Regions from separate parts of the Peribacillus sp. FSL K6-5616 genome, predicted to be linked through region 2. Evidence: riboswitches for the same ligand, from Rfam matches in the RefSeq annotation. Region 2 holds a riboswitch; the other holds the start of a gene.
The links. A riboswitch is a leader RNA that binds a small molecule or an ion and turns the genes downstream of it on or off. The one in region 2 is predicted to bind S-adenosylmethionine.
Positions count from the first base shown of each region.

Region 1: it holds a riboswitch for S-adenosylmethionine, as region 2 does, so the genes downstream of both, MHB45_RS19115 (hypothetical protein) here and MHB45_RS21805 (5-methyltetrahydropteroyltriglutamate--homocysteine S-methyltransferase) in region 2, are expected to answer to the same signal.

Region 1 covers NZ_JBBOYT010000001.1:3,947,121-3,954,353, forward strand. Annotated here, with positions in the region: gene MHB45_RS19090 (TetR/AcrR family transcriptional regulator) at 1-204, opposite strand, end outside; gene MHB45_RS19095 (M20 family metallopeptidase) at 528-1,739, opposite strand; gene MHB45_RS19100 (MetQ/NlpA family ABC transporter substrate-binding protein) at 1,773-2,645, opposite strand; gene MHB45_RS19105 (methionine ABC transporter permease) at 2,667-3,317, opposite strand; gene MHB45_RS19110 (methionine ABC transporter ATP-binding protein) at 3,339-4,355, opposite strand; gene MHB45_RS19115 (hypothetical protein) at 4,393-4,656, opposite strand; SAM riboswitch class I at 4,701-4,812, opposite strand; gene MHB45_RS19120 (GNAT family N-acetyltransferase) at 4,930-5,406, opposite strand; gene MHB45_RS19125 (nuclear transport factor 2 family protein) at 5,416-5,844, opposite strand; gene MHB45_RS19130 (amidohydrolase family protein) at 6,234-7,233, opposite strand, start outside.
Region 2 covers NZ_JBBOYT010000001.1:4,479,451-4,486,683, forward strand. Annotated here, with positions in the region: gene MHB45_RS21775 (glycerol-3-phosphate dehydrogenase/oxidase) at 1-526, opposite strand, end outside; gene MHB45_RS21780 (hypothetical protein) at 590-754, shown strand; gene glpK (glycerol kinase GlpK) at 916-2,406, opposite strand; gene MHB45_RS21790 (MIP/aquaporin family protein) at 2,426-3,250, opposite strand; gene MHB45_RS21795 (glycerol-3-phosphate responsive antiterminator) at 3,476-4,018, opposite strand; gene MHB45_RS21800 (hypothetical protein) at 4,191-4,610, opposite strand; SAM riboswitch class I at 4,767-4,868, shown strand; gene MHB45_RS21805 (5-methyltetrahydropteroyltriglutamate--homocysteine S-methyltransferase) at 4,950-6,053, shown strand; gene MHB45_RS21810 (LysR family transcriptional regulator) at 6,107-6,985, opposite strand; gene MHB45_RS21815 (aldehyde dehydrogenase family protein) at 7,101-7,233, shown strand, end outside.

The sequences.
Region 1 (7,233 bases), 530 kb from region 2:
GTGCTCTCCCATATAAATGGCCGCTTTTTCATAATATTGAGTAATTATTGCTTCCAATAATAATTCTTTCTGAGGGAAATGGTAATTTACAACACCTTTACTTACCTGAACCTCCTTAGCAACATTTCCGATGGAAAAATTAACATAACCATATAGAGAGATAAGTTCTACTGATTTTCGAATGATTTTATCTTTTGTTTTCACCATACCCACATTTTAGTACGACCGTACTAAAATGTCAACAAGTAAAGGCTAAACCTGCTATACCAATTGTTATAGAGTGAAAAATTGTAGGGGGAATCTGAAATGTCAGGAAAGAAGTTACTCAATTAAGTAAGAATTTGAAGGATTTTATGCAGAAAGTGACGGGAAATAAAAAGAACAGAATAAGAAAGAAACAAATAAAATTCATTCCTTTACTTATAACTGTTCGTGACAATAATGTATAACGCAAGAATCACAGGGATTAACGAGATAATAAGGTTATTAGGTGATTATACAAGAATCGAAAAAATAATGGCTGCTACTCAAAATTTTTCCGTTTGCTTCGCCTCATGAAATGCCGCTTTCACTTGATCCAACAGGTCTATATCCGAAAGCAATTTATACCCTGTAAGTGCTAGAGCTTTTGCTCCGGTCAGGATGGCTTTGTCTCCAGCAGGAGATTTGGCACAGTCGCGGAATTCATTCGTATGGGCAATCAACTCATCATGTCCAATTTTTATATAAGGATGTGCTGTCGGCACTGCATGGCTTACATTACCTGCATCCGTCGAGCCAAAGCCACTCTCTTTTCGAGGAGCCACCGCTTCCCCTAATTGAGTCAGTTCTTCTTTTAGCAGTTCATCTAGAACTGGATTGATGACAAAATCGAGTACTTCATTTTGGAAACGTTCCACTTTAACCGTGCTTCCGGTGGCAAGTGCTGCCCCTTCAGCAACAGCACGTATTTTATTGGATACTTCTTGGCAAAGTTTCCATGTTGTTGCCCTAATGTAAAATCTGGCGGAAGCATAATCAGGAATGATGTTAGGCGCTTCCCCGCCATTGGTGATGATTCCGTGAATTTTGACCTCGGCCGGGAGCTGCTGGCGCAAAGCATTAATGCCATTGAACAGCTGAATCACCCCGTCAAGTGCATTCACGCCTTCTTCAGGTGCAGCTGCTGCATGTGCTGACTTCCCGTAAAAATGAAAATCAAGGGGGTCGACAGCCAAAAACGGACTTGTTACACCCGTTTTTCCTGCAGGATGGATAAGGATGGCCGCATCCACCCCATCAAATAGACCGTGCTTCACAAAGCTTCCTTTTGCACTTCCATTCGGCCCGCCCTCTTCAGCCGGTGTTCCGAAAACGATCACCTCTCCGCCCGTTTCCTCCAGCACTTGAGCCAGGGAAATGCCTGCCGCCACACTCGTTGTGCCGATGATATTATGGCCGCAAGCATGGCCTAAACCCGGCAATGCATCATACTCGGCTAAAAAGGCAATTGTAGGTCCTTTCTTTGAAGAGTTTTTTTTGGCGATGAACCCTGTTTCATGCCCGGCAATATTGCGGGTCACTTCAAATCCTTCATTTTGAAGTATTCCGGTTAATGTATCCGAAGCGAAGAACTCTTGATTCCCAATTTCAGGTTTGGCATGAATGGCTTGGCTCGTTTCGATATATAATTCGGAATGAAGGTCGATATGGTCTTCAATGATTTGCTTATGCTGCTTCAGCACTGATTCTCTCGCCATGTCTTAATCTCCCCTTTTTCTTGAATACATCCATTACTTTTCATTAGCTGGTTTTGTCCATGCATCCTGGTAATTCACTAATTCATCTACAGAAACATAGGCAGGAATGGTGTTTCCTTTAAACGTTTTTTCAATGAACGCTTCCACTTCTTTCGATTGATAAAGCTCCACTAATTTTTGCAGCTCAGGACGATCGGCATTACCCTTTTTAACTGCAATGATATTAATATATGGTTTCGCCGTTTTACTTTCATGGAATAAAGAATCTTTTAATGTAAGGCCTGCTTCGACGGCAAAGTTATTATTGATGGCTGAAGCATCGGCATCATCCAATAGACGCGGTGTATTGCCGGCAGCAACAGGCTGGATTTTCAGGTTTTTCGGATTTTCCTTAATGATTTCCAATGATCCCGATCCATTGAATTCTTCTTTCAATGTAATCAATCCAGCTTCCTGAAGCAGGAGCAGTGCACGGCCAAAGTTTGTTGCTTCATTCGGAACGGCTACCGTAGCATCATCCGGAAGATCTTTGAGACTTTTATGTTTTTTCGAATAAAGGCCCATAGGTGCAATGACAGTCGACCCGATGGCCTCCAATTTCAGATTTTGATCTTGAACGAATTCATCAAAATAGGCGACCGTTTGGAATGAATTGGCATCAATTTCACCTTCGCTTAACGCAAGGTTTGGTTGGATATAATCATTGAAAGTGACCAGTTCGATATTAAGTCCGTCCTCTTTCGCCAAATCGACAATGTATTCCCATGTTCTCGTATCCCCGCTACTGACACCGACTTTCACTGTTTTCACATCATCCGAACTCCCTGAAGCACCCTCTTTGTTCCCGCATGCTGCAGCCACGATGGCCAATGCCAATACCATGATCGTTAATAAGATTTTTTTCATTTTTCCTGCCTCCTGTTAGTTTTATCTTCTTCTGATTTTTCTTGAAACAAAATTCCCGGTGGATTGCAATAATTGAACGATGATCACGAGCGCCGCCACTGTGACGATCATCGTCATCGTATCGAACCTTTGGTAACCGTAAGCCAAGGCTAAATCCCCGACCCCGCCTGCACCGACGGCACCTGCCATCGCCGTAGATCCAACAAGCCCGATTGTCGCTGTTGTAAATGTCAGGATTAACGAACTAAGTCCCTCGGGAATCAAAAAGCGGTAAATGATTTGCCATGTTGTCGCCCCCATCGCCTGAGCTGCCTCGATGATCCCTTTGTCCACTTCCAACAGCGAGTTTTCCACAAGCCGTGCAATATAAGGAGCCGCGTAAAAGATTAGCGGAACAATGGCCGCATTCGTTCCGATTGCACTGCCGACAATCATTCTTGTAAACGGAATGAGTGCTACAAGCAAGATGATGAAAGGAACGGACCGCAGGATATTGATGATCGGGTTCAATACATTAAAAATCCATTTATTCTCCAGGATGTGACCCTTTCTTGTAATGACAAGCAGGATACCGAGCGGAAGCCCGATCAATCCGGAAAATATCAATGAGATGGCTACCATATAAAGTGTGTCACCGAAAGCTGTCGACAGCTGGTCTGCCGTTATTTCCATTCCCCAAAGCGTATTACCCATTTATACTTGCACCTCCTGGACGAGAATCCCCTCATCTTTAATATATTGATAAGCCTTGTCGACCTCATTTTTGCTCCCCGTTACTTCGATGATCAAATTCCCGAAAGGCGTTTCTTGGATTTCAGAAATATTGGCTGATAAGACACTTAAATGAACATCATATTTCTTCGAGATGGTTGAAAGTAAAGGAGTACCCGAAGTAGTTCCAATAAAATTAATTTTCCAAATAATCGGGATATGGGACCCTATGCTTTTTAAGAAACTTTGTGGAATTTCGTCATGTATGACCGTTCTCACGAAGTTTTTTGCAATATCCGTTTGCGGCTTGGCAAAAACTTCGAAAACCGAACCTTGTTCAACGACGCAGCCGCCCTCCATGACCGCTACCTTATTGCAAATTTCCCGAATGACAGACATCTCATGAGTGATTAGCAAAATGGTGATATTGTATTCTTTATTAATTTTTTTTAAGAGCTGCAGAACTGCACTCGTTGTTTGTGGATCCAATGCCGACGTAGCTTCATCACACAATAAGATCGATGGATTCGTAGCCAATGCCCTCGCAATGCCGATCCGCTGCTTTTGCCCGCCGGATAATTGTTCCGGATAACTCTTTGCTTTGCTCGATAAGCCAACGAACTCCAATAGCTCGCCTACACGTTCTTTGATTTCCTTAGCCGGAGTTCCCGATAAAACCAGCGGCATGGCAATATTATCAAAAACAGTTTTTGAGTTTAGTAAGTTGAAATGCTGAAAGATCATCCCGATTTTTTTCTTTTCTGCCCGTAATTCCTTCGGGCTTAATTTGGTTAAATCCTTGCCCCCAACAACCACCGAACCATCTGAAGGATGTTCAAGCAAATTGACCAACCTGATCAACGTACTCTTTCCGGCCCCGCTATAACCGACTACCCCGAATATATCCCCCTTTTCCACTGTCAAATCAATGCCCTTCAAAGCCTCGACAGTCTGTTTCTTTGTTTGATAAACCTTTTTAACACCTTGAAACTCAATCATCCAATCTCCCCCCATGCTGTTTATTTGTACGAATTCCTTATCCAGAGAGAAGAGCTTTGCAACGCTTCATAATGATAGGGTTAAATTCTGTCAAACTCACGAGTAAATCTGCAAAATTCACGAGTAAATGCACCAAACTCACGAGTAAATCTGCGAAATTCACGAGTAATTGCACCAAACTCACGAGTAAATCTGCGAAATTCACGAGTAATTGCACCAATTCTCCAAATAACCATATACATTTTGAATTAACAAAAGAGGCCTCTTCCGTCATCAGACAGAAGAGGCCTCTTTTAGACATAAAAAAGAGTAAACTCTTAAAATTAATTATCTAAGAAAAGCTCCTTCTTATCTTTCAAACTTTCGTCCGTTGGAATTAGCACAGTATTTTTACAAAAGTAAAAACCCGCTGCCGAGGTATCATAGGGCCAAGTCCCTCCACATCTCTTGATAAGAATTAACGTTATATTTAATTATGTCCTTCACTATATATTCTAATTCCACTAAAGTCAACCATATTTTTCATCGCGATAAATAGTTTCATAGTATAGTGAATCGATACTTTTTAATTATATTAATATAATGATTTACTCATTCTCCATACAGGGTATTTTTCATTTTCTTCCCTTATCTTCACCATGCCTGAATTCGTATATAAAGAAATCGCCCTTTGATTATCCGGAGAAACCCTTAAGTGATATTCGGATACATTAAATTGCCTGAAAAAGTTTTCTGCGTAGCGAACCAATTCCTTGCCAAGGCCTTTACTGCGGTATTCGGGAATAAGATAAAATAGATTCACATAGCCAATTTCAGTTCCTTCATACTCCCGAATTTGAAGTTCCATTTGTCCAATCGGTTCTTGGTCCTTTTCAATGATCACCTGTCCATCCGGAAATTTGCGGACCCTTTCTTCCATTCGTTGCAGATATGCATGTTCATCTCCCAAACCAGCATCAGTTCCAAAACTTACAACAAAGGAATCTTTCCGGAAATTAATGATAGTATCTTTATCTTTGTCCGTATCAATGGTCCGAAAGATCAACTTCATCCACCCCTATCATTTTAGTGAAATAGTTTTCAAGCAGGGAAAACTTTCTTTTTCATAAAAAAAAAGGGCATAAAGGAGCCCTTTTGTTTTTGTGCCTTGATGAAAAAACATTTGCCATCTTCCATTCGCACACTTCCAAATTGAACTTCTTAAGGTATGTTCCAGCTTATCTTCATCAAAAATCCGGTATGTAGTTAGCACGGTATCATCAGACAATGGATGCATCTCAAATTGACTTAGTGTCATGTTCACCGCTCCGGCTCCCTCTTGCCCCATAAAATCACTTTTTGTCCATATGTTACCTGAACTGCCGAACTCAAAGAAATCATCTTTCAATAATGATGAAAGTACTTCTGGAGATGTACGAACTTCAGATTTTAACAATTTCTCCTCCAGCTGATACAAATGCTCTTTTAATAATGAAGATTCCCTGTCCATTCATCTTATCCTCCTTTTTCAACCATTTCCCTCGAAGAAACCAAATAGGAAAATCGTGAATAATTAATACGTAGATTTTCAGTAATTCATGAACCATGCGATTTAAGTTTTTTTATCCAGCTGCTTGCTGATTAGCAGTTGGCTCATCTTGCGGTCAGCGGCATTATCTCGTTTTTAACCGTTTTTGCCGTCCCCATTATATTACTATTTTTAGCTGGCTTACTTCGTAACTGGACTCACAACGGATTTCTAAGTGTTAAAAATAATTTATTCCACGATACTAGCGGCCATTCCTTTTTTACTGCCATATTACTCCCACCCCAATAAAAAAAAGGAGCTGCAAATGGCAGCTCCTTTCTTCTGTGCATCCGGTTGTTCTCCCATCAGTGTTATCGTGATAGGGTTCCTTGCAGACGATTGGTTTCGGCGATTACTTTTTCTTCATCGATCGTTAAGCAGCGGCCATCTTTCACGACCATTTTGCCATCAATGTATACATCACATACGTCATTTCCGCGTGCTGCATAAAGCAGGTGCGAATAGGCTTCACTCAGTGGCTGCAGGTGTTCTTTGTTATATGGGTAAATGGTGATGAAATCCGCTTTTTTACCAGCTTCCAGTAATCCTGTGTGACCCATGCCTATCGCTTCGGCGCCCATTCTTGTGGCCATGGCGAGTGCTGTTTGGGCAGGGAATTTTGTGGCATCCTTATACATTCCTTTTTGCAGCAATGCGGCTGTCCTCATTTCTTCGAACATATCGAAGTTGTTATTGGAGGCGACGCCATCTGTTGCCACTCCCACTTTAATGCCTGCATCAAGAAGGCTGACGACATCGGCTATCCCAGATCCGAGCTTCAGATTACTGATCGGATTATGGGCAACGCGAACATCATGCTGTTTTAGGATCGCCCGCTCTTCATCATTAAGGACCACTCCATGTGCCATCACTGTAGGCTGATCGAACAGGCCTAGACGGCGAAGGTGCTCGACAGGACGGGATCCGTACCGTTTTTCGATGTCGAGGATTTCAAAGTCCGTTTCCGATACGTGGATGTGCACCATCAAATCATTCTCTTTTGCAATTCGTGCACTTTCCATGATCGCTTCAGGTGTGCAGGCGTATGGGCTATGCGGTGCGACCATGGTAGTCAGGCGGCCATCGGCAAATGCTTTATAGTTTTTTGAAAACTGCTCAGCCCCCATGAGGTTCGCTTTCTGGTCATTTTCGGTACCCAAGCTGAAGATTGTATAGGAAAAGGCTCCGCGCATTCCTGTTTCGCCTATCGTCTCCATGACAGCACCGGCATCTATTCCCTTAGGATTGAACATATCCGAAAATGTCGTGGTTCCTGATTTCATCATTTCCATAATGCCTAGCTGTGAACTT
Region 2 (7,233 bases):
CAATAGTAAGACGTGCATCATCTGTCCGGTATTCAACATAGTAGCCTCCGCCCTTCAGTCCCTCTTTCTTAACGAGAGGCTCCCGCTTTAGTGTTTCATCTGCCGAAAGCATTTTCCTGCGTTCGGCTTTTTTAACACCCGCAAGGAAATCATATACCCGAAGTCCAATGGAGGTACTGAATTTCCCGAAGGTTCCTCCTTTGTGCATCGGTAACAGCATCCATTCCGGCGTGGTCACATGCGGCCCATTTTCATAAACGATTTCTCGCTCTTTACCAACCTCGGCAACCATTTTTATTTCAAATTGCTTCAAATACCGCAACCCGCCATGAACAAGTTTTGTCGAGCGGCTTGAAGTACCTGCTGCAAAGTCCTGCATTTCAACCAAAGCCACTTTCATTCCACGGGTCGTTGCATCCAGGGCGATCCCTGCACCGGTAATTCCCCCACCAATGACAACCACATCATATTTCTCTTTTTTCAGAGTTTCGACCGTTTCTTCCCGATATATATTTGAAAACCTCATGCCTGACTCCTCCTTTAAGTATTGCATTCTATTGTTTTTTGTATGAATTGGCGCTGTTCACTCGTGAATTCTGCACTTTTACTCGTGAATTCGTATGATTTACTCGTGAATTCTGCACTTTTACTCGTGAATTCGCACGGTTTACTCGTGAATTCACACGATTTACTCGTGAATTCGGTCATTATATTCAATTGGTTCATTTGTTCGCATAAGTTATATAGATATTAATATCCCTAATCTGCCGTTAAAAACAAAAAAAGAGACCATAAATGCACATTATCGAATTAACGATAACGCATTCATGGTCTCTCCTGTTCTCCGGCCGAGTTATTAACTTGATTTCATTATAGCATACTCCAGCTCATTTGAGAAAGGATACATGTTGTTTTTTATTTAAACGCCATAGCGGCATGTACGGCTTTCTTCCAGCCTTCATATAATTTTTCACTTTCTTGCTCTTCCATGGATGGTTCAAAGGTTTTATCCACCGCCCATTGCCGGGAGATTTCTTCTTGATCCTTCCAATACCCGACAGCAAGGCCTGCTAAGTATGCAGCACCTAATGCAGTGGTTTCGTTTATGGTCGGCCTCTCGACGGGCACACGTAATAAGTCGCCCTGGAATTGCATCAAGAAGTCATTCTTGACTGCCCCGCCATCCACTCTTAATGTTTGCAGCTCGATTCCTGAATCTGCCTCCATTGCATCAAGGACATCCTTCGTTTGATACGCAAGTGATTCAAGTGTGGCACGAATGAAATGTTCTTTTGATGTGCCGCGCGTCAAACCAAAAACGGCTCCCCGCACTTCGCTGTCCCAATATGGAGTTCCAAGTCCTACGAAAGCTGGTACCACATATACTCCATCCGTACTTTCCACCCGTTTTGCATAGGCCTCGCTGTCCTTGGCATCATGCAGCATCCGCAGGCCATCGCGGAGCCATTGGATGGCGGAGCCAGCTACGAATATACTGCCTTCAAGTGCATATTCGACCTTCCCATTCAAGCCCCAAGCAAGGGTCGTCAATAGTCCGTGTTCGGAGCTGACAGCCTTGGTTCCTGTATTCATGAGCATGAAACAGCCTGTTCCATACGTATTTTTAGCCATTCCTTCATTAAAGCAGGCTTGGCCGAATAATGCTGCCTGCTGATCACCGGCTGCCCCGGCGATCGGAATCGATTGGCCGAAGAAATGATAGTCGATCGTACGTGCATATTCCTCTGAGGAAGGCCTCACTTCCGGCAGCATCGACTTTGGTACAGTCAATATCTCAAGCAGTTCTTCATCCCATTTCAGTTCATGGATATTGTACATCAATGTCCGGGATGCATTGGAATAGTCCGTTACATGAGCCTTGCCTCCTGATAGCTTCCAGATCAGCCAAGTATCGATGGTACCGAATAACAGCTTGCCTTCATCTGCCTTTTGCCTTGCCCCTTCCACATTATCGAGGATCCATTTCACTTTCGTTCCGGAAAAATAGGCATCTATCAACAATCCCGTTTTATCCCGGAATAAATCATTAAGTCCCTTTTCCTTCAACTCATCACAGATTCCACTTGTTTGCCTGGACTGCCATACAATCGCATTATAGACAGGTGTACCTGTTTCCTTATCCCAAACGACTGCCGTTTCACGCTGATTGGTGATCCCGATACCGGCAATTTGCTCTGGTTTTACACCGGATTCAGATAGTACACCGGCAATCACCGCCAGGATCGATCCCCAAATCTCATTGGCGTTATGCTCGACCCAGCCTGGTTTAGGGAAATGCTGTGTGAATTCCTTTTGGGAGGAATGGACGATTTCCCCCTTTTCATTAAATAAAATCGCCCTAGAACTTGTTGTTCCTTGATCTAATGATAAAATGTATTTTTCCATTGTGTATGCCCCCTTTTAATTAACTAGCGATATTTCTGCTATCCATTTCATTTGACTGTTTTTTACCAAAAGCATAGGCTACTATCAATAGTACCAGGCTTGCACCCATAACAGACCAAAATCCTGCCGTTATTTCCCCCATAAAAAATGCTTTATAACAAACGGCACCAAGTGAACCCCCTACAATCGGTCCAACGACCGGAATCCATGAATAGCCCCAGTTGGAATTGCCTTTACCAGGTATCGGCAGCAAAAAGTGAGCGATGCGCGGCCCCAGGTCGCGGGCCGGGTTAATGGCGTATCCTGTCGTTCCCCCAAGTGACATCCCGATCACGACAATCAATAACCCTACTGCGAATGGGTTTAGACCCTCTGTAAAATCATTGGCCCCTATAAATAATAGACCAAGAATAAGGATGAAAGTTCCAATCATCTCACTTAGTAGATTTGAAAATGTGTGCGGGATTGCAGGTGAAGTCGCGAACACACCAAGCTTCGCCCCTGGATCATCCGTAGCTTTCCAGTGTGGCAAATAGTGCAGGAATACTAGAGTTGCGCCGAGTATCGCGCCAATCATCTGGGCAACGATGTAACCGGGCACATCACTCCATGGAAATTCTCCAATAATGGCAAACCCAACTGTGACCGCCGGGTTTAAATGCGCCCCGCTTATGGACCCCACTGCAAAAACACCCATGGTAACAGCCAATCCCCATGCAATCGTGATAACGATCCAGCCGGCATCTTTTGCATAGGAACCCTTTAAGGATGAACCTGCCCCAATACCTGCTCCGAATAAAACTAAAATCATCGTGCCTAACACTTCTCCCCAAAATGGAGTCATGATAAAACCCTCCCCTGATAATTTTTTAAACCTTGCCAACAAATAAAAGGAGATCCACAGCAGAACTATCTTCATAAAAAAATTATGAATAGATCTGTTGTGAATCTCCTAGTCTCCGTCACATATATTAACTTGTACTGTAAAATATACTAGGTTATGAAAACGCTGTCAATAATTTGTGAGAAATTAATCTATTTTTCTGTAATTTTTTTCAATTTTTCCCTATTAGACGATATCCCATAATTCCGTTTTTGAAGTGGTGATTGACGATGCCCCTGCATCAAGGGCATTCAGGACTTCATCCGAAGTACGTATGAGGCCGCCTGCAAAAATCGGTGTCTGCAATCGTTCCTTCACTTCTTTTATCATCCATGGCATGGCGCCCGGCAATACTTCGATATAATCCGGCTTTGTTTTCTGCACCAGCTTATAACTTTTCTCAAGCGCATGTGAGTCTATTAAAAAGATTCGCTGGATGGCAATGACCCCCTTTTGCTTCGCCTTCAATATAACGCTTGATTTAGTCGAAATCAGCCCATAGGGGTTATATTCCTGACAAATGAATTCCGTCGCGTACTCATCACTTCTTATGCCATGGATCAAATCGACATGATAAATCATTTTCTTATTATGCTGCTTTGCCATCATACTTACATTTTTCAATTGTGAGATATGCAAATCAAGAAACACACCTATTTCATAGGAACTTTCTAGAAATCTTTCGAAATCCTTCATGCTTGCTGAAGCAGGCAAAATCTTCTGATCCATCATTATCCTCCTCATTCCCAGAAAAACTCAAAACTTCAAGTCATTTAGTATATTTTAAAGAGCTTGATTTATCAAACACATTTTTTCATGAACCATGTCATCTTAACACTATCATACCTGGCAAACCCTTTATAGGTTACGGCTAAGGATATATGTAAAATATCCCCTTAAATCATATAGAAAGTTTCATTTTCAATGCACCTTCGGCGAGTTCATACGATTTAATTGTGCCAATCGGAATTTTCCTCACGATGCTCCAAGCATTAACATTCATTTTGATTGCTCTTTTTTCATATTCAAAAAATGGCGGTCTGTTAAATATCCTTTGGTTGATGAAATTCCTGTCAATGGGTTCCATTTCCACTAATTCGAATGAAATCGTTCTTTTTTCCACATGAACCGGTTTTAATGTAATCCGGAAAGCCACGTTTTTCTTAAACATCATTTTTTTCACTTCCATCGTACCGGAAAGCACAATATGCCTTGGCGTAATCTCGACTTTAATATCCTGACCAGATGATTTCATTTTTATGATTCTCTCTATCATGGCTTCAGTTACCGTAAACGGTATGCCATTTTTGAATGGACTCATCCTTGCATCCCCTCCACACTCAAAGCATATGCCGGATTCCCTGATGCCGTTAACATTTCAGCCCGGGTTAATAAACGGTATATTCGAAATATTCCACCTCCACCCCTTGACCTTCATAAAAACTACCTGTATAGTCATAGTTAATTTAATAGACAACTCTTATCCAGAGAGGTGGAGGGACTGGCCCTTTGATGCCTCAGCAACAGACTGATCTTGTACTGTGCTAATTCCAGGAGTGTAAAAACTTGAAGATAAGAAGAGTATATAGCTTTATTGCCAACACCTCTTCTTATTTTTAAGAAGAGGTTTTTTATTTTTAAAAGGAAAGAAGGAATCAACATGTCAATCACATTAACGAAAGCACCATTCAGGGCGGACCACGTCGGAAGTTTATTAAGACCGGAACGTTTACATATTGCCAGAAAGGACTTTAAGGAAGGTACCATTTCAGCTGAGCGGCTTCGTGAAATTGAAACCGAAGAAATCAAACGGATCGTCGATAAACAAATTGAAGTTGGTTTAGAGTCCGTTACGGACGGTGAGTTCAGACGAACATGGTGGCACTTTGACTTCCTCGAACATTTAAATGGCATCGAGGGATATGTAACTGAAAAAGGCCTCACATTCGATGGTGCCGAAACAGAGAGATATAATGTTCGCAATACCGGGAAGGTTTCATTCAACCCTGAACATCCCTTCATTCGTGATTTCATTGAATTGAATAAAATCGTGAACGGACGTGCCGTTGCCAAGCAAACCATTCCCAGTCCGAATCAATTATTTGCTGCAGGCATTCATAATGAAGACGTCTACCCTGATATCGAAGACTATGCAAATGATATCATCAAAGCCTATCAGCATGCTTTGAAAGCCTTTTATGAAGCAGGTGTGCGTTATCTTCAATTGGATGATGTATATATTGCCAGACTTTCAGCTCCGGATTTCCAGTTCAAGGATGGAAAATATACGAGGGAACAATTAATTGATCTTGCACTTCGGGTCATTAATGGCGCATTGGAAGGCAAACCAGAAGACCTTATCGTCACTACCCACCTATGTCGCGGAAACTACCAGTCGACATGGGCGTTTGAAGGAAGCTATGCCCGTATCGCCCCAACTTTATTGGCAAAAGAAAAAGTGGATGGATTCTTCTTGGAATATGATGATCAACGCTCAGGGGATTTCAAACCCTTGAAATACATTCCAAATGGCGGTGCACGGGTCGTACTGGGTGTCGTCACTTCAAAAAATGGGGAAATCGAGGACAAGGAAGCTGTTAAGGCACGCATTAAAGAAGCCTCACACTTCGTTCCGCTCGAACAATTATGCTTAAGCCCCCAATGCGGCTTCGCCTCCACACATCACGGCAACAAGCTAACCGAAGCACAGCAATGGGAAAAACTGAAATTCGTCGTTGATTTAGCAAAAGAAGTATGGGAATGATTCATCCTTAAATGTAAAGTAAAAGCTAGGCATTAGGAAGGCCTAGCTTTTCTTCAAAACAACTCAATAAAATGTTTTGCCGTTTTGGAAAGATAACGATCTTGTCTAAAAACCAAGGCTATATTCGATTGAATTGAAGAATCGATAATATCCAGCACTTTCACTCCTTTTAAAATATGGGGTGAAACAGCTGATTTCGGAACAATACTCGCCCCAACTCCAGCTGCAACCAGAGAAAGCAGAACATTTACATCATGGCATTCGCATAAAATATTTAGCTGTATTTCCCGCTTTTTAAATTCCTCGATAATTTCCTCGTAAATCCCTGGTCCTTTTTCCCTATGCACTAAAAGCAATGGGATGTTTTCAATATCCTTTAAATGAACCCTATCCTTCGAAGTGAAGCTGTCCCAATCCTCAGGTACAACAAAAACATTCGGCACTTGTCCTAAGTTCAAACTGGAAAGACCCTTCATCTCGACAGGTAAATGAACAATGGCAAGTTCGATATCCTGATTCTCCAAATAATTACTTATTTCATATGGATCTCCTGCGAATATTTTAAAGGAAACGGAAGGATATTTTTTCTTGAAACTATTAATTTTATCAGGTAAATAAGACATATACGCAAGTACGGAACCTACTGAAAGTGTACCTTTAATTCCCTCACCCGTTTCCTTCACTTCGAGCAAGGAGTCCTCGAAATATTGCAGCATATCCTTAGCCTTCTCGTAAAGTACCCTCCCAGCTTCGGTCAACTCCATACTTTTACCGTTCCTTTTTCGCTCAAGTAAAGTAGTCCCTAATTCTTCTTCCATAAGGCGGAGCTGCTGGCTTAATGGCGGCTGTGACATATTCAACTTTTTGGCTGCACGGGAAACCTGGCCTTCTTCTGCAAGAATGAGAAAATATCGTAATTGTCTAATATCCATATTGGCACCTCTGATATATATGTATATCGTATATAAACTTAATTATATAGATATTTTAAATATGATACAAACAGCAGTAAAATATATTTGTTTACAACATAAAGGGGTGTTCAAAATGGAGAAATTCAAGGATTTAAACAAAAGCTTCATCAATGGGGAATGGATGGAAGGCTTAAGTCAACGCAGATATAATATTTTAAACCCATACAATAATGCCGTGATTTCAAATGTGAGCTTGGCTACATCAA